DNA from 3 places in the Streptosporangium sp. G12 genome. Region 1 is predicted to be linked to each of the others. Evidence: predicted binding sites of a transcription regulator. Region 1 holds the regulator's gene; each other region holds the start of a gene.
What was found. Region 1 encodes HrcA, which represses chaperone genes, less so after heat shock. Its sites were predicted from a motif close to TTGGCACTCTCNNNNNGAGAGTGCCAA; they were not measured.

Region 1 (10,135 bases):
AACGGCCAACGGCGTTTTGACCGGTGGACGGCGGGATGCTTCGGCTAACTTGGTAAGGCATGGAGCAGCAGGCGTTCTGCAACCGATGTGGCACCCCTGTGCGCGGGCTGTCGCGATGCCCCGGGTGCGGGGCGTCGACGGGGGGCCGGCCTCCGCTGGATCAGTCCTCGCCGGCCCGGTTTCCACCGGCTCAGCCCTCGCGGGACGTTCCCGCGGGCGGGGCCCGGGTCCCGCCGGAGGAGTGGCGGCAGGACCCCGCCGACTGGCAGCAGCATCTCCCCCCGGACCAGCGGCCCCGGCAACCCCCGGCGGGGGACCGGGCTCCGGCACCGCCGCCGGGCCGAGGCCGGGACCGGCCGCCCCGCGAGGATCGCAAGGTCTGGCCACTGGTCGCGACGGCCACGGTCCTCGCGATGTCGCTGGCCACCGCGGGGTCCTTCTGGCTCACCCCGCGAGGCGGCGAAACGTCCGTGGCGGGCGGCATCCGGACGGCGACGACCGGCGACCGGGCGGAGGCCGAGGCCGAGACACCCCCGGCGGGGCGCGCCCCCCAGGGGCCCCAGGACGCCGAGACCCAGGCCAGGGTCCTCGACGCCCTGCTCGCCGACAGCGGCGGCTCCAGATCGGGCCTCGGCTCGGCCCTCGACCAGCTGCGCTCCTGCGAGGGCACCGCCACCGGGCTCGCCACGCTCCAGCGGATCACCGCGGCCCGCCGCGAGCAGGTGATCCAGGTCGACGCGCTGGGCACCGGCGAGCTCGACGGCGGCGACGCGGTCAAGGCGCGCCTCACCAGGGCCCTGACCGCCTCGTTCAACGCCGACGAGGCGTTCCTCGCCTGGGCGACCCGCCAGGAGGCCGGGTGCAGCCGCGCCTGGAGCCGCGACGACGACTACCGGCGCGGTCTCGCCTTCTCCGGCGAGGCGACCACCGCCAAACGGGGCTTTCTGAAGCTGTGGAACCCCCTCGCCCGGCGGTACGGCCTGCCGGTGCGGGACGAGCACGAGATCTGACGCCCGGGAGTGCCGCTTCGGCGTCCCCGAGCACCGGATCCTCGGCGTACCGGGCATCGCGGAGGAGGCGGCAGACTTGGGGCGTGCCATCCACACTTCCCGACGGGGACCCCGCGCCCGCCTCGGGCGAGCTCCCGGAGAGCGCGCTCGCCGGGCTCGGCGAGCGCCCCTTCGGCTTCTACGTCCACGTCCCCTTCTGCGTGACCCGGTGTGGTTACTGCGACTTCAACACCTACACGGCGTCCGAGCTCGGTCCCGGCGCGTCGCAGAAGGACTACGCGGACACCGCCGTCGACGAGGTGCGACGGGCGCGGGCCAACCTCGGCGCCGCGCACCTCCCCGTCGAGACCGTGTTCTTCGGCGGGGGAACCCCCACCCTGCTCCCCGCCGGCGACCTTGTACGGATCCTGCGGGCGATCGAGGAGGAGTTCGGGCTCGCCCCCGGCGCCGAGGTGAGCACCGAGGCCAACCCCGAGTCGGTGGATCCCGCCTACCTGGCGGAGTTGCGCGCGGGCGGGTTCAACCGGATGAGCTTCGGGATGCAGAGCGCCCGCGAGCACGTGCTCCAGGTGCTGGACCGCCGCCACACCCCCGGCCGCCCCGCGCGGGCCGTACGGGAGGCGAGGGAGGCGGGGTTCGACCACGTCAACCTCGACCTGATCTACAGCACGCCCGGGGAGAGCGACGACGACTGGCGCGCGTCGCTGGCCGCGGCGATCGAGGCGGGCCCCGACCACGTCTCCGCGTACTCGCTGATCGTCGAGGACGGGACGAGGCTGGCCGCCAGGATCAGGCGCGGCGAGCTCCCGATGCCCGACGACGACGTGGCCGCCGACCGTTACCTGATCGCCGACGCCATGCTGGCCGAGGCGGGGTTCGAGTGGTACGAGGTGTCCAACTGGGCGACCTCGGAGGCCGGGCGCTGCCGGCACAACCTGCTGTACTGGACCGGCGGCGACTGGTGGGGCGTCGGCCCCGGGGCGCACAGCCACGTCGGCGGCACCCGCTGGTGGAACGTCAAGCACCCCGCCGCCTACGCCCAGCGCCTGGCCGCGGGCACCTCGCCCGCGCACGCGCGCGAGGTGCTGGGCCCTCAGGACCGGGCGGTGGAACGGCTGATGCTGGAGCTGCGGCTCGCCCGGGGCTTCCCGCTCCGGGAGCTGGAACGCCCCCCGGTGGTCGCCCGCGCGCTGGCCGACGGCCTGCTGGAGGTGGAGCCGTTCAAGGCGGGCCGCGCGGTGCTCACCCTGCGCGGCCGCCTGCTGGCCGACGCCCTGGTCCGCGACCTCACCTGAGGCTCCACCCCGGGCCCGGACAGGTCAGCTGACGAAGCGGATGTTCATCGGATAGCGGTACCTCTCTCCCCGGTTGGCCGCCACCGCGGCGACGATCGCCATGACGATCGACGCGACCCACAGGAAGAACATCAGCACGAAACCGATGAGCACGAACGCCAGGATCCAGGAGACGAAGTAGACGATCAGCACTGTGAGCTGGAAGTTGAGCGCCTCGGCGGCCTGGTCGCGCACGTAGGGCGACTCGTCCTTCTTCGCCAGATAGAGCACCAGCGGCCCGACGAAGGAGGTCAGCAGGCCCAGCAGGTGGGCGAGCATCGACATGGTGGCGTCGTCGCTGCCGGGCCGCGGTCCGTACGTGCCCGGCGGAGCCTGGTAGCCGTATCCCTGTGCCGCGCCGTACGCGCCGTACTGGGAGTATCCGGGCTGGTGGCCGCCCGTGGGGCCGCTCTGGTAACCGCCCGCGTCGTACGGTGAGGCGGGCGGCGGGTAGCCCCCGTACCTCGGGTCCGGCTGCCCGTATTCCTGACTCGGCTGCCCGTAGCCCTGGCCGGGTTGCCCGTACCCCTGACCGGGTTGCCCGTACCCCTGGTCAGGCACTCCGTAGCCCTGGCCGGGAGGCGGGGCACCCTGGCCCGGCCACGTGTGGCCGGGCGGGGGATCGCCGATGCGCCGCGTCCGGTCGTCGCCCGGCGGGTCCTCGGGGTTCTCGCTCATGTCCCCTCCTGATGGGTTGACGGCCCTGACGGGTCAGACGGGCTGGCCGTCCTCGCCGGGAACCGTCACGAAGTCGATCAGCTCCTCGACGGGGCCGAGGAGCTCGGGCTCTAGATCGGCATATGTCGTGACCGATCCGAGAATGTGGCGCCATGCGGCGCCGGGCTCCACGTTCCAGCCCAGCGCGGCGATGACGCCCTCCTTCCAGGGCACGCCGCGCGGCACCGAGGGCCAGGAGGGGATCTTGAGCACGTGCGGCCTGACCGCCTGCCAGACGTCCACGAACGGATGCCCGACGATCAGCACGTGCGGTGAGGAGACCTGCGCGGCGATCCGGCTCTCCTTGGAACCGGGGACCAGGTGGTCGACGAGCACGCCCAGCCGCCGCCCCGGCCCCGGGCCGAACTCCTCGACGATCGAGGGCAGGTGGTCGACCCCCTCCAGGTACTCCACGACCACGCCCTCGACCCGCAGGTCGTGCCCCCAGACCTTCTCCACGAGCGCGGCGTCGTGCACGCCCTCCACGTAGATCCGGCTCTCCTTGGCGACCTGGGCCCGCAGGCCCTCCACCGCGATGGAACCCGACGCGCTCCGCCGGGGACCGCGCGGTGCCGCGGCGGGCCGTACGAGCGTCACCACCTTGCCCTCCAGAAGGAACGCGGCCGGCTCCAGCGGGAACACCCGCCGGCGCCCGAAGCGGTCCTCCAGGGTGACGGCCTCCTTGTCGCAGGCCACCACGGCGCCGCAGAAGCCGCCGTCGGCGTCCTCGACGACCAGGTCGAGCTCCGCGGGCACCTGGGGGATCGTCCCCCTGCGCGGGCGCCGCCAGTCTCCCGCCAGAACGTCACGCTCGTACATCACCGACCGCCCACCCTCTCTCGCCGGGGATCAGGTGGGACGCTAGCAAACACCACCGTCACCTGCCGTAGGGTCCCGGCTGTCCCCACTGCCCCACCGGCACCGCGGCGGCCCGGCGCTTGCGGGCGTTGCCGCGCTTCACCAGTACGACGATCGTCACGACGATGGCGAGCAGGATCCCGACGCCGGGGATCACGAACAGGGCGACCACCCCGCCCACCAGCGATTCGGCGGCGAGCTCCTTGCCCACGCCGAACCTGGTGCCCTCGGCGGGATCGGCGGAGCACTGGACCTGGTAGTCACCCGCCTGGTCCACGCCGACCCGCAGGCCCATCTCCCAGGTGACCCCGTCGGACCCCGCGACGGTCTGCTGGAGGTCCGGCTTCTGCAGCCTGGGGGTGCCCGTGCCGCCCTTCAGCGTGCACTCGAACCGGGTGGGCCCGCCCGTGGCGACGTAGATCGCAGGCTTGTCCGCCGGGTCGATCGTGACCGTCTTGGCCTCGCCGGGAGCGAAGGTCTGCGTCGGGGCCGCGTCGGTGACCGCGCCGACGAGGCCGCCGGCGAAGCCGCCGATGCCGACGATGACGCTGACCAGGGCGAGCAGCCAGACCCCGACGATCCACCCGATGCCGGGCTTGATCTTCCCGGCGGGGGGCGGCGGTCCCTGCGGGGCGCCGTAACCGGGAGGCGCGTAACCGTACGAGGGAGGCTGCTGGCCGTACTGCTGCTGGCCATACGGCTGCTGGGGGCCGCCGTGACCGGGGCCGCGGGAGGCGTCACCCGGATAAGAACCGAAATCGTTGGACATGACCGAATTCTGATGGGTGCCGCTTGGATCGCGATAGCAGTTGACTTGACAACGGCTTGCCGTCATCATCCGCAGCTCTTGCTTATCGCGCCTTCCGCACCGGGGCCGTACACTTGGCACTCGGGAACACAGAGTGCCAAACCTCGTGTTTCCCTCTGAACGCAGGCAGGGAGGTGACCACGTTGGTCGACGACCGCAAGCTCGCCGTGCTCCGCGCCATCGTCGAGGACTACGTGTCCACCAACGAGCCGGTGGGTTCGAAAGCCCTCGCGGACCGGCACAACCTGGGGGTGTCCCCGGCGACGATCCGCAACGACATGGCGGTGCTGGAGGAGCAGGGCTACATCGCCCAGCCCCACACCAGCGCCGGCCGGGTGCCCACCGACAAGGGCTACCGGCTCTTCGTCGACCGCCTCTCGCAGGTGAAACCCCTGTCGAGCGCGGAACGCAAGGCCATCGAGAGCTTCCTCGCGGGCGCGGTGGACATCGACGACGTCGTCATGAGGACGGTGCGGCTGCTGGCCCAGCTCACCCGGCAGGTCGCCGTGGTGCAGTACCCGACGCTGACCCACTCGACGGTCAGGCACGTCGAGCTGGTGCCGCTGAGCGAGCGCCGGCTGATGTTCGTGCTCATCACCAACACCGGCAGGGTCGAGCAGCGCGTGATCGAGCTGCCCCACGTCGTCGACGAGCAGCGCGTGGCCCATCTGCGCGCGATGCTCAACGCCTCCCTCGACGGGTGCGGGCTCACCAGCGTCCCCGACAAGGTCGCCGACCTGCCGGAGCGGCTGCCCGCGGAAGACCGGCCGCTCGCTGCCACTATCCTGTCAGTGCTGCTGGAGTCCCTGGTGGACCGGCACGATGAGAAGATCGTTTTTGCCGGAGCCGCCAACCTCGCGGGAGCCGACTTCACCGTCGGGCTCCGCGACGTGCTGGAGGCTCTGGAAGAGCAGGTCGTGCTCATGCGACTGCTCGGTGAGACCTCCGACCTTTCGGCGCTGACCGTGCGGATCGGCTCGGAGAACCCCTACACCGGACTCCAGGGCACGTCCATCGTCGCCGCCGGATACGGTTCTGGGGACAAGCAACTGGCCCGGCTCGGTGTGCTGGGCCCGACGCGAATGGACTACCCGGTCACGATGGGCGCGGTGCGCGCGGTGGCACGCTACGTCAGCCAGATCCTGGCTGCATCATAAGAGGTCAACGAAAAGTGGCTAAGAGCGACTACTACGGCACCCTCGGGGTGCGCCGCGACGCCAGTGCGGAAGAGATCAAGAAGGCGTACCGACGCCTGGCGCGCGAGCTGCATCCCGACGTCAACCCCGACCCCGAGACCCAGGAACGCTTCAAGGAGATCACGCAGGCCTACGAGGTCCTGTCCGACTCCAGCAAGCGGCAGATGTACGACATGGGCGGCGACCCGTTCGCCTCGGGCGGCGGCGCGGGGGCCGGGGGCTTCGGCGCAGGCTTCCCGTTCAGCGACATCATGGACGCCTTCTTCGGCGCGGCCGGTGGCGGCGGCCGGGGTCCCCGCTCCCGTGCCCGACGCGGGCGCAACGCCACCATCCGGGTCGAGCTCGACCTGCGCGAGTCGGGCTTCGGCACGACCCGCGAGCTGGTCGTCGACACCGCCGTGGTCTGCGAGGTCTGCACGGGCTCCGGCGCGGCCGCCGGCACCCACCCCGACACCTGTGACATGTGTCACGGCCGGGGTGAGGTCTCCCAGGTCACCCGGTCCTTCCTCGGCCAGGTCATGACCTCCCGCCCCTGCCCCCAGTGCGGCGGCTTCGGGTCGATCATCCGCAACCCCTGCCAGGAGTGCTCCGGCGACGGCCGGGTCCGCACCCGGCGGACCATCAAGGTCCGCATCCCGGCCGGGGTCGAGGACGGCACCCACATCCAGCTCGCCGGCGAGGGCGAGATCGGCCCGGGGGGAGGCCCGCCCGGCGACCTGTTCCTGGAGATCGTCGAGCGTCCCCACGAGATCTTCGAGAGGCGCGGCGACGACCTGCACTGCACCGTGCAGATCCCGATGACCGCGGCCGCGCTCGGCACCATCCTGACCATGGAGACGCTCGACGGCGCCGAGGACCTCGACATCCGTCCCGGCACGCAGTCGGGGCAGACGATCCCGCTCTACGGGCGGGGCGTGCAGCGCCTGAACGAGACGGGCCGCGGCGACCTGCTGATCCACGTGAACGTGGAGACCCCCTCCCGCCTCGACGCCGAGCAGGAGGAGCTGCTGAAGGAGCTCGCCAGGCTCCGCGGCGAGGAGCGCCCGCCGGGCAAGTTCGCCCCCGGGCAGCAGAGCTTCTTCTCCCGCCTGCGGGACGCCTTCAATGGCCGCTGACCCGGCCCGAGCCCGGTCACCTCGCGGCCTGGCCCGACCGCGGCCGGGGCGTCCCGCCCAGGCCGTCCCGGGGGTGTGTCACCCGGGCCGGGCCGGCTCCGACGGCCCATGACCGTCCCGGTCTTCCTGGCCGACCCCGCCGACCTGGCCAGGCCGGCGTTCGTCTTCGGCGGTCCCGAGGGGCGCCACGCGGCGGCCGTACGGCGGCTGCGGGCGGGGGAGCGGCTCGACCTGACCGACGGGGCGGGTTCCGTCGCCGAGTGCGTGGTGACCGAGGCGGGCAGGGACTCGCTCCGGGTCGAGGTGCTGCGCCGCCACGACGTGCCCGTGCCGTCACCGCGCCTGGTCGTGGTCCAGGGCCTGCCCAAGGGCGACCGGGGCGAGCTGGCCGTGGAGATGATGACCGAGGCGGGGGTCGACGTGATCGTCCCCTGGGCCGCGGCCAGGTGCGTCACCCAGTGGAAGGGCGAGCGGGCGGCCAAGGCGCTGGCCCGCTGGCGGTCCACGGCACGCGAGGCGGGCAAGCAGTCGCGCCGTTTCCACCTGCCGGAGGTGACGGAGCTCGCGTCCACCGCGAAGGTCGCCGGCCTGCTGTCGGCGGCGGCGCTGGGCGTGGTGCTGCACGAGGAGGCCGCCGCCCCGCTGTCCGGCCTGCCCCTTCCCGCCGGTGGTGACATCGTCGTGGTGGTCGGCCCCGAGGGCGGGGTCTCGGGCGAGGAGATCGCCGCGTTCCTTGAGGCCAAGGCGGTGCCGGCGCTGCTCGGGCCGACGGTGCTGCGTACCTCGACCGCCGGGGTCGTCGCGGCGGCGGTGCTCCAGACGCGCAGCGGCCGCTGGTGACATCCCGCCGGTGCGCGGCGGGTCACCCCTCGGCGGTCGCCGGTCCCGGCGAATCCGTGTCGTGAGGCCCCGGGAAGCGTGAGGCCACCGGGGAGTGTCCGTGAGGCCCCCGGAGACCCGCCCCCGCGAGTGGGTGACGAGGAGAGGACCGGTCAGGGCTCGCCGTGACCGGTCACCGCGCTAACTCTGGGTGGGGACGGGAGCCGGGGTGCTCGCCTCCGTCGGCATGGGGGGCGAGGCGTCGCCCGACGGCGCGCACTCGTCGGGCGAGCACGGGCTCTCCGAGGGAGCCGGCCTCGTCTTCGTCGGCGTCGGTGTCGCCTCGATCTCCTCGCACCTCCTGAAGACCCCGCTGGGCTCGACGGTGGGGCTGTCGAGGGGGATGGGGCAGGTGGGGGTCGGCGTCGGCGTCGGCCGGGGAGCCGTCGTCGCCGGGTCGGGCCTGGAGGTCGGCCGCGTGCTGGGCGCCGCGCTCCTGGACGGTGCGGGCCTCGGCGAGAGCATGGTGGCGCCGGGATCCGACCTGCTGGCGGCCGGAAGCGGGGCGTGGACGGACGGCGGCTGCGAGGAGGGCGCCGGGGGACGCGAGGTGGCGGACCCGTCGACGGGAGGGGTCGACGCGGTGAAGTTGACCCATTCGGTTCTCACCTGGCGGCCCACCTCTTCGCGGAACTGGGGAACCACCATGACGACGGCCGCCGCGACGAGGATCGCGCTGGCGACGGAGGCTCCGGCGCGCCACCACACCAGCCGGCGGATCCCGCGCCGCTCGATGCGGCCGCGGATCACCTCCAGCCCGTCCGGGGAGGGAACGACCGAGTTCGCCTCCGCGCTGAGCGCGCGGCGAAGCAGCTCGCCGTACTCATCCGGGGAGTCGGTCATGACAGTTGCTCCAGTGAGGTTCGTAGGGCGGCCATGCCGCGAGCCGTATGGCTCTTGACCGCGCCTTTGCTGATGCCCATCGCATGGGCGATCTGCGCCTCGGACAGGTCTCCGTAGTAGCGCAGCACCAGGGCCTCCCGCTGGCGTGCGGGCAGCCCGCGGAGCGCCTCGATGACGGCGGAACGCTCGAACTCGCCGATCGCCCCGTTCTCGGCGCTCGGCGCGTCGGGCATGCCCTTGGGCGCGTACTTCTCGACGACCGCCCGATGCCGAAGCACCGAACGTGATCGGTTGACGACCGACTGTCGCAGGTAGGCCAGTGCCTTGTCGGTGTCGCGCAGTCGGCGCCAGGCGCCATGGATGGCGACGAACGCGTCCTGCACGACCTCCTCCGCGGTTGCCATGTCGCGGACGAGTAAGACGGCGAGACGGACAAGAGACCGATAGTGCGCGCTGTAGAGCGCGGTAACGGCCATGTCGGCATCCCATCCGACGGGCACCGCCCCGAGCGACCTGTCGGCCACGAGGGTCTCGGTGGTCACATCAGTGGGACGCTTGGCCTTCCCAGAGGGTTTACGCTCTTCCGGTTCATTAGGGGGCATGACCCAGTCGTGTCCTCGCCAGGCGGCCATATATTGCTGCGCGCAAAGGGCTGTCGTGGTTGAAGTTTTGCACACCCACCATATCTGGGCGGATCTTTGTTTGCGGACGGGAACCATCACCGATTCGCAACGTCCTCGACGGTATGGTGCCTGTCATGGTGAGCGAAGCCGACTGCCTGTTCTGCAGGATCGTGGCCAAGGAGATTCCCGCGGAGATCGTCTACGAGACCGATCGCACGCTGGCCTTCCGCGACGTCGATCCCCAGGCGCCGACCCACGTGCTGGTGATCCCCAAGGGCCACTACCGGGACGCGGCCGCCCTGGCCGCCGCCGACCACGGCCTGGCCGACGAGGTGATCAAGGCCGCGCACGAGGTCGCCCTGCGCGAGGGGGTCGCAGAGTCGGGCTACCGGCTGGTGTTCAACACCGGGCCCGGGGCCGGCCAGACCGTCTTCCACGTGCACGGACACGTGCTCGGCGGGCGCGGCCTGCGGTGGCCGCCCGGCTGAAAACCGGTAGGCGCGATCCTGGCGATCGCGGCTAGCATGGCGGTGAAGTTCCGCGCCTATATCTGGAGGCGAACAGGCCGTCAGGCCCGCTCATGTCCGAGACAAACGATTCCAGCAGAACGCCGCCGCGGTCCCGGGGTGCCAGCCGGACCCAGGCGAAGGTGGTTATTCCGGACGATCAGTCGATGGTCAGCCTGCTGGGCTCGCGCGACGAGCTGTTGCGCGTCATCGAGGGCGCCTTCCGCGCCGACATCCACGTCCGGG
Region 2 (10,135 bases), on a different contig from region 1:
CCGGGCGAGCAACCTCCTCGCGGAGGCGCAGATGGGCGCCGAGATCGAGACGCTCAGGGTGCGCTCGCAGAAGATCGTGCAGTCCCTGACCAAGGCGCTGGTGAAGCTGGGCGTCAAGATCGACAAGAAGGGGCGTCCCGCGGCCGGGTGCGACCCGACCAGGGCGACCTCGATGAGCGAATTCCCCAACGGCCTCATCCCGCAGGCCTACCTCTGCCCCCTCCAGCAGCGGGGCAACCAGCTGCGGGGGGACGCTGCGCTTGCGTTCATCAGTCTCAACGAGTCGTACAAGCGGCAGTTCGGCAGGCCGATGTGCGTGACCGACAGCTACCGGAGCCTGGCCGAGCAGCAGTCGGTCTACTACACGCGTCCCGGCCTGGCGGCGATCCCGGGCCGCAGCAACCACGGTCTGGGACTCGCCGTCGACCTGTGCGGGGGCGTCGAGCGCTTCCGCTCGGCCGAGTTCAACTGGCTGGAGACCAACGGCAAGAAGTTCGGCTGGATCCACCCCAAGTGGGCCTACGTCAGCCCCTTCGAGCCCTGGCACTGGGAGTACGACCCCAAGATCGGTTCCCTGCTGTAAGAGGGGCTGCGGTCTCGCGGCCCCTGTCTCCGAAGTCGGTGTTCGGCGGCAGATCCGGTCTCTCCGTTGCGGATGCCCGTCAGGAAGCCGTTCCAGGCCCCCGGGGAACAGGCCCTCGGGAAGAAGGTCGGCGCCGGGCCGGACGGGTCCTTGCTGTCGCGCACGGCGACGAGCCCCGGCAGGCGGTGGCCACCTCGACGCAATCGTTGTTGGGGCCGCTGAGGGGAGGCATGCGGAATTCGGGTACGGCGACCGGATCTTTCTCGGCTCGGACCGCCGCGCCCTCATTGATCGAGGGAGATTCATTCCGTGCGGGAGCCGATCGTGATGGAGAGCCGCCCGCCGGCCTGGGCGGAGGCCAGCTCGGTCGCCTGGGCCGACGTGGTGGCGAGCACGACGAGCGCGCCCCGCTCCGACTCCCCGCCCGGGGTGGCCAGGACCGTGACGTCTTGGGCCGCGACGGTCGCCGGAGCATCGCCGTCCCATGTCGAGCTGGCGGCGAGCACGTCCACCACATCACCCGGGGAGAGCAGGCGCGCGGTCTCGGGATCGGCGACGCGTACGGGGGTGGCGACCGTCCCCTCACCGTGGGCGGTCAGCAGGCCGGGGCCGAGCAGGCGGACGTCGGTCAGCGGTTCGCCGCGCCGCGCGGGACCCGTCAGGATCTTTCCCGCGTACGGCGTGCCGGGCCTCAGGGCGCCGTCGGGGACCGTACCGGGTCTCAGCGGGGCCGGTGTCAGGTCGGCCGGCTCCAGCACGCCTCCGGAAAGATCTCTGGCGGCGGTCAGGACGGTCACCGAGGCGGTGTCCGGGCGCAGCGCCAGCACGGCGCATCCCATCGCCAGGGCGGCGACGGCGGTGGCGATGAGACGGTGACGGCGGTCGAGGAAGCGGCGCAGAGCGCGCATGGCTGACTCCAAGGGTGGGAGCCGGGCGGCGCGGTGCCCGTGATGGATGGGACATCCCCGCCGAGTGGTGGCGTGGTGCCCGTGGCGGGTGGGACGCCCCGCCGAGTGGCGAGGCGGTGCCCGGGGTGGATGGGACGCCCCGCCGATCGGCGGGACGGGGCGGGGCGGGGCGGGGCGGATCGAGGATTCTCGACGGATCCGGGTGGCGTGGCCGGGGGAGCGGGATTCAGCCCTTTTCGGGATTCGTCGGTTACTCACCTGGTGGTGATGCCGGGTGCGCCGGCCACAGGATCAGCCGGGGAGGTCGAAGGGGAGCTTGAGGCCGTCCAGGGCGTTCTGGCAGGGGCAGGTGCGTTCTTCGGGGAGGGCGGCGACGATGTCGCCGACGAGGGAGCGCATGCGGCCGACGTTGGTGGCGAAGAAGGCGAGGACCTCGTCGTGGGTGACCCCCTCGCCCGCCTCGACCCCGGCGTCGTGGTCGGTGACGAGGGAGACCGAGGTGTAACAGAGAGCCAGCTCGCGGGCGAGGGCGGCCTCGGGGGAGGCGGTCATGCCGACGATCGACCAGCCGTTGCCGCTGAACCAGCGGGACTCGGCGCGGGTCGAGAAGCGCGGGCCCTCGATGACCACGAGGGTGCCGCCGTCGGTCACCTCCCAGTCGGCGGAACGCGCCGTGGAGACGGCCGTCGTGCGACCCGAGGGGCAGTAGGGGTCGGCGAAGGCGACGTGGACGACGCCGTCCGCGTCGTAGTAGGTCTGCACCCGGCCTGAGGTGCGGTCGACGATCTGGTCGGGGACGACCAGGGCGCCGGGGCCGATCTCGGCGCGCAGGGAGCCGACCGCGCTGGGGGCGAGGACCTGGCGGACGCCTAGGGAACGCAGTGCCCACAGGTTCGCCCGGTAGGGGATCCGGTGCGGAGGGAAGCGGTGGTCGCGGCCGTGGCGGGGCACGAAGGCGACCGAGCGCGACCCGATCCGGCCGACGGTGACGACATCACTGGGAGGGCCGTACGGCGTGGTGATCTCGACCTCTGTGGCGTCGTCGAGCAGGGAGTAGAAGCCCGAGCCGCCGATGACTCCGATGTCCGCGCGAGTGACCATGGAGCCGAGGTTAGCGCCACGGGCCGGTCCCTGAGGAGCCAGGGTGAAGGCCTGTGGATAACCGCGTCCCCGGGTAGCCGACCGATCACTTTCGGTGAAAACGGTGGGATGTCGATCGGAGGTCGTACAAGCTGTGCCGAACCAACCGCGGGCCGTCCTGTGATCACCGGCGGCGCACGGAGGGGCCGGGGCTCGTCGACCCCGCTTCGGCCGGTGGGGGGCGGGTGGGAGGCCATGGTCGGGGCGGCCGGTCGGACGGCCGCCCGGGGAGGGGGTGGTGGGTTCGAGGGGGCGGGGACGCGGCTCAGGAGGCCGCGGCGGCCGTGCTGCTCGCGGTCTTCGTCGACGTGGAGTCCGACGAGGACGAGGAGCTCGACGACTTCGACGAGGACGAGTCGGACGAGCTCGACGAGTCGGACGACTTCGAACCGGAGGAATCCGAGGAGCTCGACGAACCGTTCGCGGACGTCACCGTGCTCGACGACGAGGACCGGCTGTCGGTCCGGTAGAAGCCCGAGCCCTTGAAGACGATGCCGACCGCGGAGAACACCTTGCGCAGGTCGCCCGTGCAGCTCGGGCACTCGGTGAGAGCGTCGTCGGAGAACTTCTGGACGATTTCGAACTGGTTGTTACAAGCTGTGCAGGCGTACTGGTAGGTGGGCACGCGCTCCTCCTCGTAATGATCCGCGCCGATTGGCACTCTAGTGGCGCGACTGCTAATGGTACGCAGCCGACAAGCTTAAACGCGAGTCGGAGTCCTCGCATTCCGTAGCCGGATTCCGATCAGATGGGGCCGGACCCCGCTTCGGACGTGGCCCGGCCTGGCGGATCGGGTGTCGCCGGCCCCCGATTCGGATGGGTCGAATCCCGCTTCGGATGTGGCCGGGCCCTGGGGCGGATGCGGCCGGACTCCGGTTCGGATGCGGGCCGCCCTCGGATCGGGTGCCGCCTTCGAGCAGACGCCGATCCAGGTCAGGTGCCGCCTTCGATCAGAGGGCGGATCCCGGTCAGGTGCCGCGTTCGCCGAACCAGCCCGCGAGCTTGCCCTTGCGGCTGATCGCGCGCATCCGGCGTTCGACCGTGTCACGGCAGGCGGCCGTGGTCACCACCAGCAACTGATCGTCGATCCTGATCCTCGTGGAGTCGGTGGGGACGAACGTCCGGCCGTCTCTGACGATCAACGTCACCTGGGCGTCCGTGGGCAGCCGCAGCTCGAAGATCTCCACGCCGTGCAGCTTGGACGTCGGCGGCACCCTGACCTGGAGCAGGTCGGCGTTGAGCTCCTCCAGCGGCGCCGACTCGACCTCCAGGTCGCGGGCCTCGTCGGGGGTGGACAGCTTGAGGAGCTTCGCCACGAACGGCAGCGTCGGCCCCTGCAGCAGGGTGTAGACGATGACGATCACGAAGACCTCGTTGAACACGAACTTGGCGGTGCCGTCAGGAACGGAGGTGGCGGCCCAGGGGATGGTCGCGAGCACGATGGGCACCGCGCCGCGCAGCCCGGCCCACGACAGGAAGGCCTGCTCCCGCCAGCCCAGCCGGTCGATGCGCATCAGCCGGACCAGCAGCGCGGAAACGACGATCGACAGAGGCCGGGCCACCGCGACCAGGATCAGCCCGGCCACCAGGCCGGGCACGATCGCGGACGGCATCTCCGAGGGGCTGGCCAGCATGCCGAGCATGACGAACAGGCCGATCTGCGCCAGCCAGGCCACGCCCTCGGCGAAACCCCGCGAGGCCGCGCGGTGCGGCATCCGGGAGTTGCCCATGACCAGTGCCGCGAGGTAAATCGCGAGGAAGCCGCTGCCGTGCAGCAGCATGGCTCCCGCGTAGGCGACGAACGCGAGCGCGAGCACCGCGATGGGGTACAGGCCGGAGACGGGCAGCGCGATGCGGCGCAGCGCGTACGCGCCGAGCGGGGCGACCGCCAGGCCGACGGCCGCGCCCACCACGAGTTCGAGGATCACCTCGAACAGCGCCGCTCCCAGGCTGGGCGAGGTGGCGGCGCTCAGCAGCATGACGGCGATCACCGTGGGGGCGTCGTTGAGGCCCGACTCGGCCTCCAGGATGCCCGCGAGGCGCGAGGGCAGGGGCAGGCGGCGCAGTACGGAGAAGACGGCGGCCGCGTCGGTGGAGGCGAGGATCGCGCCGAGCAGGAGCGCGGTCCGCCAGTCCATGCCGAGGATGAGGTGCGCCGGGATCGCGACGGCCACGATGCTCACCCCCACGCCGACGGTGGCGAGCACCAGGGCGGTGGGAATGGCTCCCTTGACGTGGCTCCAGGTGGTGGTCAGGCCGCCCTCGGCCAGGATGATCGCCAGTGCGATCAGACCTATCTCCTGCGCGAGCTGAGGGTTGTCGAACTGCAACCCGAACCCGGACTCGCCGACGAGCAACCCGAAACCCAGGAAGATCAGAAGGCTGGGCAGTCCGCTCCGATGGGCGACACGGACTGCGACGATGGCCGCGATGACGATTCCGGCACCGAGAAGCAGCCAGACGTCCAGTCCCATCTGGTCCCCTCTCTGACTCCGGGGACCATTGTGTCGCATTCGGGTGGGGCGCCACGCACGAGCGGCGCGCACTCCCTGTCACGATTCCGACGCCTTCAGCCCCGCGTCCAGCGGCGATTCCGCCGGTCGGTCACACCTACGCCCATCGGTCGGTCACGCCTGCACTTCCCGGTCGGTCACGCTCCGTTCCGCCGGTTGGCCACGCCTGCACTTCCCGGTTGGTCACGCCCCGTTCCGCCGGTCGGTCACACCTCCGCGGCGGTGGTTCTGAAGATCCCCTCGGGGGTCGCCGCGTAGCGGACCGCGAGGTCGTGGGGCTCGGTGGGCACGTCGTCGAGCAGCTCGCCCTCGTGGAGCAGCGCCACCGTCGGCACGTTCGGGCCGACCCTGGCCAGCGCCCGGTCGTAGGAGCCGCCGCCGCGGCCCAGCCGTACCCCGGTGGACCTGTCCACCGCGAGCGCCGGCACGATCACCAGGGCCGCGGTCCTGACGGCGTCGACGCCGCGCCGCGTGTCGACCGGTTCCATGATCCCGAAGCGGCCGGGGGCGAGGGTGTCGGGGCCGTCGTACACCGCCCAGTCGAGATCGTCGTCGTCGCGGAGCACCGGCAGGATCACGGTCGCGCCGTGTTTCCACAGGGCGAAGACCAGCCCGTGGGTCGCGGGCTCCGTACCGATCGACCAGTAGCACGCGACCAGCCCGGCCATCTGGACCCAGGGCCGGTCCAGCAGGGATTCCCTGATCTGGACGGAGGCCGCGTGCCGCTTCTCGTCGGGGATCGAGGCGCGTGCGGCCTCGATCGTGGCACGCAGCGTCAGCTTGTCCACAGGTCCCTCCACTTTGTCCACAGGTCCCTCCACTAAGGTTTCGGTTATGGCCGACTTCGAAGCTGTGACGAAAGCAGTCGTTCCCGCGGCGGGTATGGGCACCCGTTTTCTTCCGGCGACCAAGGCGACCCCCAAGGAGATGTTGCCCATCGTCGACAAGCCCGCGATCCAGTATGTCGTCGAGGAGGCCGTCTCCGCCGGGCTGCTCGACGTTCTCATGGTCACCGGGAAGAACAAGCGCTCCATCGAGGATCACTTCGACCGGGCCCACGAGCTTGAGGAGATCCTGGAGGCCAAGGGCGACGACGAGCGCCTCTCCCAGGTGCGGGAGCCCGCCGACCTGGCCATCCTGCACTACGTACGGCAGGGCACGCCGCGCGGCCTCGGCCACGCCGTCCTGTGCGCCAAGCAGCACGTGGGCGACCATCCCTTCGCCTGCCTGCTCGGCGACGACCTCATCGACCACCGCGACGAGCTCCTCAAGCGCATGATCGAGGTGCGCGGCACGCACGGCGGCAGCGTCATCGCGCTGATGGAGGTCCCCCAGGAGCAGGTCTCCCTGTACGGCTGCGCCGCCATCGAGCCCACCGGTGAGGACGACGTGGTCAGGGTGACCGACCTGGTGGAGAAGCCCCCCGCCGACGAGGCCCCGTCCAACTGGGCCATCATCGGCCGGTACGTGATCGACCCGGCCGTCTTCGAGGTCCTGGAGAACACCCCGCCGGGACGCGGCAACGAGATCCAGCTCACCGACGCGCTCCGTACCCTCGCCGGGCGTGGCGCCGACCAGGGCGGCCCGGTGCACGGCGTGCTGTTCAGGGGCCGCCGCTACGACACCGGCAACAAGCTCGACTACCTGCGTACGGTGGTGCAGTTCGCCGCCGAGCGTCCCGACCTGGCGCCCGAGTTCATGCCCTGGCTCAAGGAGTTCCTGGCCTCGCGATGAGCTCCCTGAAATCGGTCGACGACCATCTCTCCGACATCCTCCGCACCGTGCGGGTGCTCGCCCCGCTGGAGCTGGAGCTGGAACGGGCGCTGGGCACCACGCTGGCCGAGGAGGTCACGGCCCCGGTCGCGCTGCCGCCCTTCGACAACTCGGCGATGGACGGCTACGCCGTGCGGGCCGAGGACGTCGCGGACGCCCCGGTGACGCTCCCGGTGATCGACGACATCGCGGCCGGAGACGGCCGGTTGCAGGCCATCGGTCCCGGTATGGCGATGCGGATCATGACCGGGGCCCCGCTGCCCGCCGGGGCCGACGCGGTGGTCCCGGTCGAGTGGACCGACGGCGGCACCGCGCAGGTCGCGATCGGCCGCCCGGCGGGGAAGGGCCACGCCATCCGCAGGTCCGGGGAGGACGTGCGGGCGGGCGACGTCGTCCTGCCCGTGGGCACCCCGATCGGCCCCGCGCAGCTCGGGGTGCTGGCGGGTGTCGGCCGTCGCCGGGTTCTCGTACGGCCACGCCCACGGGTGGTCGTGATCTCCACCGGAGCCGAGCTGGTCGAGCCCGGCCTGCCCTTGGGACCCGGCCAGATCTGGGAGTCCAACAGCTTCGCCCTGATCGCCGGCGTCCGCGAGGCGGGGGGCGAGGGCTACCGGGCGGGGATCGTCGGCGACGATGCCGCGGGATTCCTCGACCAGCTCGACGCGCAGCTGCTTCGGGCCGACCTCGTGATCACCAGCGGCGGTGTCTCGATGGGTGCGTACGAGCCCGTCAAGGAGGCCCTCGGCCCGCTCGGCACGGTCCGTTTCGAGCGGGTCGCCATGCAGCCGGGCATGCCTCAGGGGTTCGGCGTGGTCGGCGAGGACCAGGTGCCGATCTTCGCGTTGCCCGGCAACCCGGTCTCATCGTTCGTGTCGTTCGTCCTGTTCGTCCGGCCGGCGTTGCGCAGGATGCAGGGCCTGCCCGAAGAGCCCACGCCGACCGTGCGGGCGGTCACCACCGGCCCGATCCGCTCGCCCGAGGGCAGGCGCTCCTACCTGCGCGGCGTGCTCGGCCCCGGCGGTACGGTCGGCCCGGTGCGCGGGCAGGGTTCCCACCAGCTCGCCGCCCTGGCCGCGGCCAACGCCCTGATCGTGGTGCCCGAGGACGTCACCGAGCTTCCCGAGGGTACGGACGTGGAGGTCATTCCCCTGTGAACGAGCGGGACCGGAGCGAAATGACCGGATTCACCCACATCGACGAGACCGGCGCGGCGCGCATGGTGGACGTCTCGGCCAAGGACGTCTCCCTCCGTACGGCGACCGCCACCGGCCGGGTCCTGCTGTCCGCCGAGGCCGTGGCGCTGCTGCGGTCGGGGGAGGTCCCCAAGGGCGACGCGATCGGCACCGCGCGGATCGCCGGGATCATGGGCGCCAAGCGGACCCCCGACCTGATCCCGCTCTGCCACCCCATCGCGCTGCACGGGGTCAAGGTCGAGCTGGTCGTGGTCGACGACGGCGTGGAGATCACGGTACGGGTCAAGACCGCCGACCGTACCGGCGTCGAGATGGAGGCGCTGACCGCGGTGTCGGTCGCCGCGCTCGCCCTGATCGACATGGTCAAGGCGGTCGACCCGGCGGCCGTGATCACCGATGTCCGCGTCGAGGAGAAGACCGGCGGCAAGACGGGGATCTGGACCCGCCCCTGACATCCCGCCCGAGCCATCTCGCTCCGGAATATCCCGTCCCGGGATATTCCGAGGCGGGAAAACACTCCGTCACGACGGCGCCGGATCCCCGAGAGACCGGATCCCGGGTCCTCAGCAGGCCGGGTCCTCGAAGACCGGACCCACGAGAGACTGGGAGGATGAGCCCATGAGAGCTCTGGTGATCACCGCGTCCAACCGGGCCGCCGCCGGGACGTACGAGGACACCTCGGGGAAGCTGCTGGCCGAGCTGCTGGCGGCGGCCGGGTGCGACGTGGACGGCCCGGAGGTGGTCCCCGACGGCGAGCCGGTCGAGGCGGCGCTGCGGTCCGGGGTCGCCGAGGGATACGACGTGATCGTCACCACCGGCGGCACCGGCCTGACCCCGGCGGACCTCACCCCGGAGATGACCCGGAGGGTGATCGACAGGGAGGTTCCCGGCATCGCCGAGGCCATCCGCCAGGTGAACCGGGACAAAGTACCCACCTCCATCCTGTCCCGCGGGCTCGCCGGGCAGGCGGGCAGCACGTTGATCGTCAATCTGCCGGGTTCCTCGGGAGGGGTACGCGACGGTATGGGCGTGCTGTCTCCCGTGCTCAGGCATGCCGTGGACCAGATCCGGGGCGGAGATCACCCCCGCTGATCCGTCTCCCTTGCTTCCATGGCACGCCGGGCCTTCTTCGGGAGATGATGAGGGCGTGGATCGACTTCGTGGCTGGCCGGTGACCCTTACGGAAGGCCCGGTAGGACTTCGGCCGCTGCGGCTGCGGGACGTGCGCGTCTGGCGGGAATCGCGGCTGCGCAACGCGAACTGGCTCCGTCCCTGGGAACCGAGCAATCCCGAGACCCCTCTCTTCAAGACCGGCCTCGGTCCTTACATCTCCATGGCCGGAACCCTGCGCAGGGAGGCCAGGCAGGGTCTCGCGCTGCCGTGGGTCGTCACCTACGAGGGCGCCTTCGCCGGGCAGCTCACCGTGGGCGCCATCGTCTGGGGCTCCGCCAGGTCGGCCCAGATCGGCTACTGGGTGGACGGCGCGCTGGCCGGTCGCGGGATCACCCCCACCGCGGTCGCCATGGCCGTCGACCACTGCTTCTTCACCACCGGGCTGCACCGCGTCGAGGCCAATATCCGCCCAGAGAACCACGCGAGCCGCAGAGTGGTTGAAAAGCTCGGTTTCAGGGAAGAAGGGATCAGACGTCGGCACCTGCACATCGACGGTGCCTGGCGCGACCACATCTGTTACGCACTCACGGTCGAAGACGCTCCGAGGGGGTTGCTCGTACGGTGGCGGCGGGCCCGTGAGGCGGCCGCCCACGGTGGCACTCCGCATGAAGAGGTTTGAAGATCTCGCGACACACCGCATCGAATGCTCGTCAAATAGTGACACGCGGTCTTACGGTGCGTGACATGAGCAGATTGAGGACGCCGGGAGACCATGCGCGTCTTCATGCTGCCCGGAGGTGGCCGTGAGCAGCGGTGTCGTTCTCTACCTGGCCATCGTCGTCATGTGGCTGTGCGTGCTCGTGCCCATGTGGCTGCATCGCGACCGGAACACCCTGGCCGAGACCCACAAGG
Region 3 (10,135 bases), on a different contig from region 1:
ATGTCGTCCAGACGGCCGTGGACGGACTCCAGCGTGCCGTTCAGCCCGCCGATCTCGCGCTCCCTGACCTCGCGCAGCAGCCACTCCATGCCCTCCAGGCGCTGCCGGATCTCGTCGAGCACCGCGCCCTGGGTCCGCTGCTCGTAGACGTGGTCCTGCGCCGCGCGGGCGAGGAGCTCGCGCATCCGGTCGGAGATGGCGGTCTGGCTGCCTGCCTGGAGCAGGGTGTGGTCGGAGTGATCCACCGAGAGCTCCTTCACTCGCCGACGCTCAGCCGCGCGGTTGGATTTGATGGGATTTGCTGATGAACGATATGAAACCGCAGGCGAGAGAGAACTCCCGCCTGGCAACCTTAGCCTCTGGATCAAGGTTTTCCGGCAGCGAGATTAAAAGAGAGGAATTGCCGGTTGGCTGGAAGAATTGACTATTTTGGCTGGTCAACCAGGGCTGACTCCTGCTGGTCGAACGGGTTCGATGCGGCGGGTCAGCCGGGGCCGCACACGAAGGCGAATGGCCGGTCGCCGATTCGGGTGAGAATGACGACCGCGGATTCCTCACCGGAAAGGCGGAGCTCTTTCCTGAGGCGGTCGACGTCCACCGCGGAGCCGCGCTTCTTGATCGTCACATTGCCCGCGCCGCGCTCGCGGAGCGCCGCCCGCAGCCGCTTGAGCGAGAACGGCAGCGTCTCGTGGACCTCGTACCGGGACGCCCACGGCGTCGGCGTCGCGACGTCGCCGGTGATGTAGGCGATCTGCGGGTCGAGCAGGTGCCCGCCGACCGCCGCGGCGATCTCCGCCACCAGGTGGGCCCGGATGGCCGCGCCGTCCGGCTCGTAGATGTAGCGGCCGGCGGGGCCGGTGCCGGGGGCGCCGAGGGCCGGGTCGGGCGTCATCGTGGCGCCCGAGGGCAGGATCGTCGCCCTGCGCGCCGTCTCGCCCGCCAGCGCGCCGCACCAGATCACGGCCTCCTTGACGTCGCCCTTGTACGAGACCCACTCGGCCTCCGCGCCCTCGGGGACGAACTCGTACGGGATCCCGGGGGCGACCTTCAGGCAGGCGGCCCCGGCCCTGGCCACCATCTCCAGCACGGCGGGCCAGGGCGGCGAGTAGCCCATCGGGTCGAAGGTCCTGCCCCGCGCCGTACGGCGCGCCGGGTCGGCGAACAGGACGTCGAAGGCGGCCGGGTCCAGGGCGGAGGCGTCGGCGGCGCGGACCGAGACCCGGTCGCCGAAGCCCAGGGCGTCCGCGTTGGCCTGGGCGATCGCCGCGGTGAGCGGGTCGGTGTCGACGGCCTCGACCGAGCACCCGGCCCTGGCCAGGGCGAGGAGGTCGCCGCCGATGCCGCAGCAGACGTCGGCGACCCGCGAGCCCGCGGGGACGCGCCGCGCCCGATGGTCGGCGACCTCCCGGCGGGTGGCCTGCTCCAAGCCGGTCCGGGTGAAGTACATGAGATCGGCGTCGGCCCCGAACTTCTCCCTCGCGCGCAGCCGGAGCGTGGCCTGCGTGAGCGCCGCCGAGGTCAGGTCCGCGTCGTAGGTCTTCCTCAGCCTGGTCACCGCCGACACCGGGTCGTCGCCGGCGATCCCGGCCGCCGCGCCCAGGGCCTCCTGGCCGCGCGGGGTCAGGAGTTCCCGGAATGCGTCGAGATTCACACCAGCCGACGCTACCGCCTCGGCCGTAGGGCTTCGCGAGGGGCTTCCACCTGCCTTGACGTTCGCGTGAAGCGGAGAAGGGGTGCTTCGTGTTGACTGTCAAGGCCACCTTGCATACTGTTCCGTATTGGCACTCTCCCGGTGAGAGTGCCAAATACATGCGACGAGGCAGGTCTGACACCCGCGACGGCAGACCGCTGGTCGCCTCTTCTAGATCATTCAAATCTGAAGGGGAGGTCCGACGTGACGACCGCCACCAAGGTTCCCGTTAAGCCGCTCGGCGACCGCATTGTGGTCCAGCCGCTTGAGGCCGAGCAGACCACCGCTTCCGGTCTGGTCATCCCGGACACCGCCAAGGAGAAGCCGCAAGAGGGCAAGGTCCTCGCGGTGGGCCCCGGCAACTGGGATGAGGACGGCGAGAAGCGGATTCCGCTCGACGTCAAGGAGGGCGACGTGGTCCTCTACAGCAAGTACGGCGGCACCGAGGTGAAGTACAACGGCGAGGAGTATCTCGTGCTCTCCGCTCGTGACGTGCTCGCCATCATCGAGAAGTAGTTCTCGCTTCACAAAGATGACGTATCGAGCCCCGGGTCGCGAGAGCGCCCGGGGCTTTGATGCGCCGACGTACTTATAGAGAGGATTGTCATGCCGAAGATCCTGTCGTTCGAGGAGGACGCGCGCCGAGCTCTCGAGCGCGGCGTGAACGCTCTCGCGGACGCGGTCAAGGTGACGCTGGGCCCGCGTGGCCGCAATGTCGTCATCGACAAGAAGTTCGGTGCGCCGACCATCACCAACGACGGTGTGACCATCGCCCGCGAGGTCGAGCTGGAGACGCCGTACGAGAACATGGGCGCCCAGCTGGCCAAGGAAGTGGCGACCAAGACCAACGACGTCGCCGGTGACGGCACCACCACCGCGACCGTCCTGGCCCAGGCCATGGTCCGCGAGGGCCTGCGCAACGTGGCCGCCGGAGCGCAGCCGCTCTCCCTCAAGCGCGGCATCGACATCGCGGCCAAGGCCGTCAGCGACCGGCTGATCGAGTCGGCCCGCCCGGTCGAGGACAAGAAGGAGATCGCGAATGTGGCGACGATCTCCGCGCAGGACGCCAAGATCGGTGAGCTGATCGCCGAGGCGTTCGACAAGGTGGGCAAGGACGGTGTCATCACCGTCGAAGAGTCCAACAGCATGGGCCTGGAGCTCGAGTTCACCGAGGGTCTCCAGTTCGACAAGGGTTACCTGTCGCCCTACATGGTGACCGACCAGGAGCGCATGGAGGCGATCCTGGAGGACCCCTACATCCTGATCACCCAGGGCAAGATCGCCTCGGTCTCGGACTTCCTGCCGCTGCTCGAGAAGATCGCGCAGACGAAGAAGGCCCTGCTGGTCATCGCCGAGGACGTCGAGGGCGAGGCCCTCGCGGTCCTCGTCACGAACAAGATCCGTGGCACCTTCACCTCCGTCGCCGTCAAGGCGCCGGGCTTCGGCGACCGCCGCAAGGCCATGCTGCAGGACATCGCCATCCTCACCGGTGGCCAGGTCGTCAGCGAGGAGATCGGCCTCAAGCTGGAGCACGTCGGCCTGGAGGTGCTGGGCACCGCCCGGCGCGTCGTCATCACCAAGGACTCCACCACCGTCGTCGACGGTGCCGGTGAGGCCTCGGCGATCGCCGACCGCGTCAAGGAGATCAAGCTCGCCATCGAGCAGTCCGACTCCGACTGGGACCGCGAGAAGCTCCAGGAGCGCCTCGCCAAGCTCTCCGGCGGCGTCTGCGTGCTCAAGGTCGGCGCGGCCACCGAGGTGGAGCTCAAGGAGAAGAAGCACCGCCTTGAGGACGCCATCTCGGCGACGCGCGCGGCGATCGAGGAGGGCATCGTCTCCGGCGGTGGCTCCGCGCTCATCCACGTCTCCAAGGTCCTCGACGACCTGGGCCTGACCGGCGACGAGGCGACCGGCGTCTCCATCGTCCGCAAGGCGCTCGTCGAGCCGGCCCGCTGGATCGCGGAGAACGCCGGTCTCGAGGGCTACGTCGTGACGGCGAAGGTCACCGAGCTGCCCGTCGGCCAGGGCTTCAACGCCGCCACCGGCGAGTACGGCGACCTGATCGCCCAGGGCGTCATCGACCCGGTCAAGGTCACCCGCTCGGCCGTCCAGAACGCCGCCTCCATCGCCGGCATGCTGCTGACGACCGAGGCCCTCGTGGTGGACAAGCCCGAGGAGGAGGCCCCGGCCGCCGCCGGCCAGGGTCACGGCCACGGCCACGGCCACTGATCGGTCACTGATCGGTCACTGACCGGCCCCCGATCGGCCCCGGCCGATCATCGGTTCCGAACGGCTCGCGTCTCCCCGGAGGCGCGAGCCGTTCGCGTTTCGCGGTAAACCAAAAAACGATCTCAAGCGTCACGCCGGACAGAAGACCAAACGCGGTTCTAACGAATAGTCGACGTATTTGGCAATCGAATGAAATATTTGCACATTCTGTAGTCGTTGCAGTCGCCGTTCGATTACGCGCCGTTATCTCCGCCTCAATGTGACCAATCCGTAGCCGTTTGCGATGACGACAGTCACTACCAGGGCGGGCATCATGCCTAACGTGACCGAGGGATGCGTCGCCGACGCCAAAAATGGGGTGAGGCTTGCGACGAGGTCTGATGGGGTCGCCCACAGGGATGATCTCAAGGATCTGACGAGCCTCGCCGTTCAGGGGGATCGCACCGCGATCGAATCTCTGATCGCGCAACTGCGGCCGATGGTCGTCCGATATTGCCGTGGTCGTCTGGGCCGGGTTTCCGGTCAGTATCACATCGCGGACGACGTGGCCCAGGAAGTTTGCATAGCGGTGCTGTCCGCACTGCCCCGCTACCGTGACATGGGACGCCCGTTCGCGTCCTTCGTCTTCGGCATCGCGTCTCACAAGGTGGCCGACGCGCTGCGCAGCTCCGTACGATCCGCCGTGCCCACCCAGGACCTTCCTGACGGGCCCGACGAGGGTCCGGGGCCGGAGGAGACCGTGGTGCGTTACATCGAGGCCGAACACGCCCGCCGGCTGCTGTCGAGGCTGCCGGACAACCAGCGCGAGCTGCTCATGCTTCGAGTGGTGTCGGGCCTTTCCGCCGAGGAGACCGGTAATGTACTTGGCATGTCACCAGGTGCGGTTCGTGTGGCCCAGCACAGGGCGCTGGCCCGGCTACGAGCGATGGCGGAGCTGGAGTCGATAGCTTGACCGCGGAGCTGTCGAGCAGGGGGCGCGAGCGGAGGCCCGAACCGCGGGGCGGGGCTCGCGACGACCCGGAGCGAGAACGATCATGACAACGGTTCACCCGCGACGTCCGGCTCGGAGATACGGGCCGGACGAGGACCCGGCGGTCGCCGAGACCGCCGAACTCCTGGAGGCGCTCTCCGGCAGGAGGCCCGTCTCCGGCTCAGACGCCGCGGTCGCCCTGCTGGCGGCCCTGATCGACGACGTGGATCAGCGGTGTTCCTCGGTGTCGATCACGCCGTCCACGTAACCACGGGCGTATTCCCAGCTCACGTAGTCGGTGGGGTTGGGCTGGTAGGCGGGCTCGTGCACCTGGGGCTGGCCGTTCTCGATCATCTGGCGCAGGTTGCCGCGCAGCAGCTCCCAGTCGAAGTAGTGCTGTTCCCCGCATTCGGGGCAGTCGAGCACCAGGCCGAGCACCCCCTGAGGCTCCAGCAACGAGCGGAAGACCTCCACGTCGGCGAGGTCGGTCATGGCCTCGTCACGCTCGTCCGTCGTCAGCGGCTCGGGATCGTCGGGATCGCCCAGCGCCGCCGCCGGGTCGTCGGGGTCATCCGCGAACGGGTCGCGAGGGACATCGTCGAGCACGATCCCACCTTATGGCCTGGATGTGACAGACAGGTTCCGAACTGCACGAGTAGGACGCTCTGGGGTGGTACGGGCAGGTCAGAGACCTGGCGGCACCGGCACGTGGTGAAGGATTCCCGGGGCGGGGGAGGCGGAGATCCCGGTGGTGCGGAGGCCGAAACCCGGTGTGCCCGGGCCCCTGACGCCCCGGGTCCCTGACGCCCCGGCGCCGTGGCGCTCCGGTCCCTGTCGCCCCGGGCCCCCGGCGCCCGAGAGGCACTAGACGAGCCAGCCGCGCCGGGAGGCCTCCACCCCCGCCTGGAACCGGGACTGCGCCCCCAGCTCGGCCATGGCGTCGGCGAACCTGGCGCGCACCGTGCGGACCGAGACGCCCAGCTGCCGGGCGATCATCTCGTCGGGGACGCCCTGACCGGCCAGCCGCAGCACCCGGACCACCCCGTCGTCGCGGTGGGTCCCGGGCAGGCGGGCCCCGCGGGCCCACAGCTCCTCGAAGAGCGAGCGCAGCGCGGCCACCACGACCGGAGCCCTGACCAGGTGGAAGTTGTAGGCGTTCTCGGCGAGCGCGCCGCCCCACTGGGCGGGCATGCCCGCGGCGTCGTCCCCCGCGACGAGGAACCAGCTGGGCACCGCGTCGAGGGTGCGCACCTCGGCCCCCGCCTGCTCGAACTGGTCCAGCTTGTCGCGCAGGCCGGGGATCTCCAGGGTGTGGACCGGGATGGTGACCCGGCAGGCGAGCAGGCCGGCACGCTGGGCGCCGATCCACTGGTCGGCGTAGCGGTGCGCGAAGTCGCTCATCGTCCGCCGGTCGGGGATGCTCGACAGCAGCCTCAGCGGCGGGGCCTGGACCGCCATGCCGATCACGCTCTCGTAGAGCTCGTCGGCGCCTCCGACCAGGTCCACGGAGAACTGGCCGGTCTGGTAGTCGCGGCCGGCGTCGTACTGGTGGATGAAGCCGCGGATCGAGCCGAGCACGGTGTCGATCCGGCGGCTCTCGGCGGCCAGCCGGTCCAGCCTCTCCGCGATCAGATGGCCGAGGGCCGCGGCCGGGTGGCGGGCCAGGTACTCGCCCCCCTGCTCGTCGACCACGCCCAGCCGTACCAGGGTGGCCAGCTCGCGGCCGAGCGGCTCGGGCGAGCGGTTGGTGGCCTGGGCGAGCTCGGCGCAGGTGGCGCGGTGCAGGCGCAGGACCGCGTTGTACAGGGCCGTCTGGGCCGGAGTGAGCCCCAGGCTCTCCAGCGGGTCGGGCAGTGTGGGTGTGTCGGTACTCATCGGCGAGGGACTCCTGCAAGTGACACGAGGGTCTGGCGAGGATAACTCGGCGAATCGTCCCTGTCCGGGCGTTGCTCCTACTGGCATGCCGTGGTGTGCAGCTTCGTGCAATTGCACGTTTGGACATTGCGAGACGAACGCATCGTGACGCACTCTTGACGCAGCGTCGGCGAAGGCGCGGATCACGCCGCCAGCCGGATGCGGAGGGGGGTTCGGTTGGCGTCAAGGCATCTCCGCGCCGATGCCGGTGATCCGGGGGACCGAGCGGGTCACCGACCGCTCGGTCCCCCGCTTTTCCCGGGTCCTCCGGGGGCCCGTCCTTCCTCCGGGCCCCCCGGGGCCCGTCTCTCCCCGGTGCCTCCGCGCCCCGCCTTTTCCCCCGGGTCCCCCGGCTTTGGCGTCAGACTCTAAACTGTGACCCGGGGGTCGGCGCCTTTCCCCGTCATGAGAGCGCCGCGGCAGGAGGATCGCAGATGGCCAAGTTCACCGAGCCGGGGCTCACGTTCGACGACGTGTTGCTGGTTCCCGCGTATTCGGACCTGCAGCCGGGGCAGGCCGACACCACCACGCGGCTGTCGCGGGGCATCACCCTGCGGATCCCGCTGGTCTCCGCGGCGATGGACACGGTGACCGAGGCCCGCATGGCGGTGGCGATGGCACGCCAGGGGGGCATCGGCGTCCTGCACCGCAACCTGTCGATCGAGGACCAGGCCCAGCAGGCCGACCTCGTCAAGCGCTCCGAGGCCGGGATGGTCACCAACCCGGTCACCTGCTCCCCGGACGAGACGCTGGCCGACGTCGAGCGCCTCTGCGCGACGTACCGGATCTCCGGCGTCCCGGTGACCGACGAGACCGGCGTGCTCGTCGGCATCGTCACCAACCGCGACATGCGCTTCGAGACCGACGAGAACCGTCCGGTGCGCGAGGTCATGACCCCGATGCCGCTGGTCACCGCGCCGGTCGGGGTCTCCACCGACGACGCGTTCGCCCTGCTCAAGCAGAACAAGATCGAGAAGCTTCCGCTGGTCGACGCCGGGGGGCGGCTGCGCGGGCTCATCACCGTCAAGGACTTCACCAAGAGCGAGCAGTATCCCCTCGCCACCAAGGACGCCGACGGCCGGCTCGTCGTGGGGGCGGCCGTCGGCGTCGGCGGCGACGCGGAGAAGCGGGCGATCGCGCTGATCGAGGCCGGGGTCGACGTGATCGTGGTGGACGTCGCGCACGGCCACTCCAAGGGTCTCGCCGACATGATCGCCAAGATCAAGTCCAACAGCCGGGTCGACGTGATCGGCGGCAACATCGCCACCCGCGCGGGCGCCCAGATGCTGGTCGACGCCGGGGTCGACGCGGTCAAGGTCGGTGTCGGGCCCGGCTCCATCTGCACCACCCGCGTGGTCGCCGGTGTCGGCGCCCCGCAGGTGACGGCGATCCACGAGGCCTCGCTGGCCGCCGGTCCCGCCGGGGTCCCGGTGATCGGCGACGGCGGCCTGCAGTATTCGGGCGACATCGTCAAGGCCATCGCGGCCGGGGCCGACACGGTCATGCTCGGCTCCCTCCTGGCGGGCTGCGAGGAGTCCCCGGGTGAGCTGATCTTCATCAACGGCAAGCAGTTCAAGTCGTACCGGGGCATGGGCTCGCTCGGCGCGGTCCGCAACCGCGAGCGCGGCGGCGCCTCCTTCAGCAAGGACCGCTACGCCCAGGGCGACGTCGGCAACGAGGACAAGTTCATCCCCGAGGGCATCGAGGGGCAGGTCCCCTACCGCGGCCCGGTCGCCGCGGTGGCCCACCAGCTCATCGGCGGCCTGCGCCAGGGCATGTGGTACTCCGGGTGCCGTACGGTCGCCGAGATGCACGTGCGGTGCGAGCTGATGCCGATCACGGCGGCCGGCCTCAAGGAGAGCCACCCGCACGACATCCAGATGACGGTCGAGGCTCCCAACTACCACGGTCGCTAGGGCGGCCCGCGCCGGGCGCGCGGGCGAACGTGGCGTGCGCCGTGCACGCACGAGACGCCGCGCGCACGGCCGGACCGCATGGAACGCGGCGTGCATGGCGCACGCATGGAACGCGGCGTGCGCTGTGCACGCACGGAACGGGAAAGACAGACATATGACTCAGGTGGAGATCGGCCGCGGCAAGAACGGCCGTCGTGCCTACGCGCTCGACGAGATCGGCATCGTTCCGTCCCGTCGCACCCGCGACCCGGAGGAGGTCTCGATCGCCTGGCAGATCGACGCCTACCGCTTCGAGCTGCCCGTCGTGGTGAGCCCGATGGACAGCGTGGTCTCGCCGAAGACCGCCATCGAGGTCGGCAGGCTCGGCGGTCTCGCCGTGCTCGACCTCGAAGGGCTGTGGACCCGGTACGACGACCCGATGCCGCTGCTGGAGGAGGTGGCCGAGCTCAAGGGCGAGCCCGCCACGAAGCGGCTGCAGGAGATCTACGACGCGCCGATCAAGGAGGAGCTGATCGGCCGCCGTATCGAGGAGATCCGCGCCGCCGGGGTGGCGACGGCCGTCCGGCTGTCCCCGCAGCGCACGGTCCAGTACCACAAGGCCGTCATCGACGCGGGCGTGGACATCTTCGTGATCCGCGGTACCACGGTCTCCGCCGAGCACGTCTCCGGCAGGGCCGAGCCGCTCAACCTCAAGCAGTTCATCTACGAGCTCGACGTCCCCGTGGTCGTCGGGGGGTGCGCCACCTACACCGCGGCGCTGCACCTGATGCGGACCGGCGCGGCCGGGGTGCTCGTCGGCTTCGGCGGCGGCGCCTCGCACACCACCCGCACGGTGCTGGGCGTGGTGGTGCCGATGGCCACCGCGATCTCCGACGTGGCCGCCGCCCGCCGCGACTACATGGACGAGTCCGGCGGCCGTTACGTCCACGTCATCGCCGACGGCGGCATGGGCACCTCCGGTGACATCGCCAAGGCGATCGCCGTGGGCGCGGACGCGGTCATGGTCGGCTCGCCGCTGGCGCGGGCCGTCGAGGCTCCCGGCCAGGGCTTCCACTGGGGCTCCGAGGCGCAGCACCCCGAGCTGCCCAGGGGCAAGCGGGTCGAGTTCGGCACGGTCGGCACGCTGGAGCAGATCCTGCACGGCCCCTCCTCGGTCGCCGACGGCTCGATGAACCTGATGGGCGCGCTCAGGCGCACGATGGCCACCGCCGGATACTCCGACCTCAAGGAGTTCCAGCGGGTCGAGGTCGTCGTCGCTCCGCAGATCGGCTGACATCTCGCGGGGCGGGGCGGAACCCCGTCCGGGCCGCCCTCCCGCGAGACCGGGTGCTCGCCGTCTCCCGTGCCGCCGATAACCGAAATGACGTGCTTGAAGAAATCTGTGAGCATTCGTACGTGCCAACTGATCGGGAGCTC

Region 2: ACVCAG_RS39980 (FmdB family zinc ribbon protein) is a predicted target of HrcA. The motif match lies at 3,286-3,312, and genes of this name have one in related genera.
Region 3: groES (co-chaperone GroES) is a predicted target of HrcA. The motif match lies at 1,779-1,805, and genes of this name have one in related genera.

The regions. Positions count from the first base shown of each region.
Region 1 covers NZ_JBRIQO010000004.1:291,102-301,236, forward strand. Annotated here, with positions in the region: gene ACVCAG_RS08355 (hypothetical protein) at 414-1,010, shown strand; gene hemW (radical SAM family heme chaperone HemW) at 1,094-2,305, shown strand; gene ACVCAG_RS08365 (DUF4870 domain-containing protein) at 2,330-3,022, opposite strand; gene ACVCAG_RS08370 (DUF3097 domain-containing protein) at 3,056-3,880, opposite strand; gene ACVCAG_RS08375 (hypothetical protein) at 3,939-4,688, opposite strand; gene hrcA (heat-inducible transcriptional repressor HrcA) at 4,871-5,884, shown strand; gene dnaJ (molecular chaperone DnaJ) at 5,899-7,038, shown strand; gene ACVCAG_RS08390 (16S rRNA (uracil(1498)-N(3))-methyltransferase) at 7,147-7,878, shown strand; gene ACVCAG_RS08395 (hypothetical protein) at 8,059-8,760, opposite strand; gene ACVCAG_RS08400 (SigE family RNA polymerase sigma factor) at 8,757-9,236, opposite strand; gene ACVCAG_RS08405 (histidine triad nucleotide-binding protein) at 9,521-9,871, shown strand; gene ACVCAG_RS08410 (PhoH family protein) at 9,964-10,135, shown strand, end outside.
Region 2 covers NZ_JBRIQO010000036.1:66,182-76,316, reverse strand. Annotated here, with positions in the region: gene ACVCAG_RS40000 (D-alanyl-D-alanine carboxypeptidase family protein) at 1-583, shown strand, start outside; gene ACVCAG_RS39995 (DUF397 domain-containing protein) at 520-747, opposite strand; gene ACVCAG_RS39990 (RcpC/CpaB family pilus assembly protein) at 886-1,491, opposite strand; gene ACVCAG_RS39985 (S-methyl-5'-thioadenosine phosphorylase) at 1,783-2,592, opposite strand; gene ACVCAG_RS39980 (FmdB family zinc ribbon protein) at 2,897-3,256, opposite strand; gene ACVCAG_RS39975 (potassium/proton antiporter) at 3,600-5,105, opposite strand; gene ACVCAG_RS39970 (5-formyltetrahydrofolate cyclo-ligase) at 5,351-5,932, opposite strand; gene galU (UTP--glucose-1-phosphate uridylyltransferase GalU) at 5,979-6,878, shown strand; gene glp (molybdotransferase-like divisome protein Glp) at 6,884-8,071, shown strand; gene moaC (cyclic pyranopterin monophosphate synthase MoaC) at 8,092-8,562, shown strand; gene ACVCAG_RS39950 (molybdenum cofactor synthesis domain-containing protein) at 8,729-9,202, shown strand; gene ACVCAG_RS39945 (GNAT family N-acetyltransferase) at 9,258-9,902, shown strand; gene sepX (divisome protein SepX/GlpR) at 10,027-10,135, shown strand, end outside.
Region 3 covers NZ_JBRIQO010000010.1:210,746-220,880, forward strand. Annotated here, with positions in the region: gene ACVCAG_RS17525 (hypothetical protein) at 1-245, opposite strand, end outside; gene ACVCAG_RS17530 (THUMP-like domain-containing protein) at 485-1,651, opposite strand; gene groES (co-chaperone GroES) at 1,895-2,206, shown strand; gene groL (chaperonin GroEL) at 2,297-3,919, shown strand; gene ACVCAG_RS17545 (sigma-70 family RNA polymerase sigma factor) at 4,233-4,871, shown strand; gene ACVCAG_RS17550 (hypothetical protein) at 4,954-5,157, shown strand; gene ACVCAG_RS17555 (DUF5319 family protein) at 5,118-5,495, opposite strand; gene ACVCAG_RS17560 (LuxR C-terminal-related transcriptional regulator) at 5,754-6,764, opposite strand; gene guaB (IMP dehydrogenase) at 7,238-8,719, shown strand; gene ACVCAG_RS17570 (GuaB3 family IMP dehydrogenase-related protein) at 8,874-9,992, shown strand; gene ACVCAG_RS17575 (hypothetical protein) at 10,115-10,135, shown strand, end outside.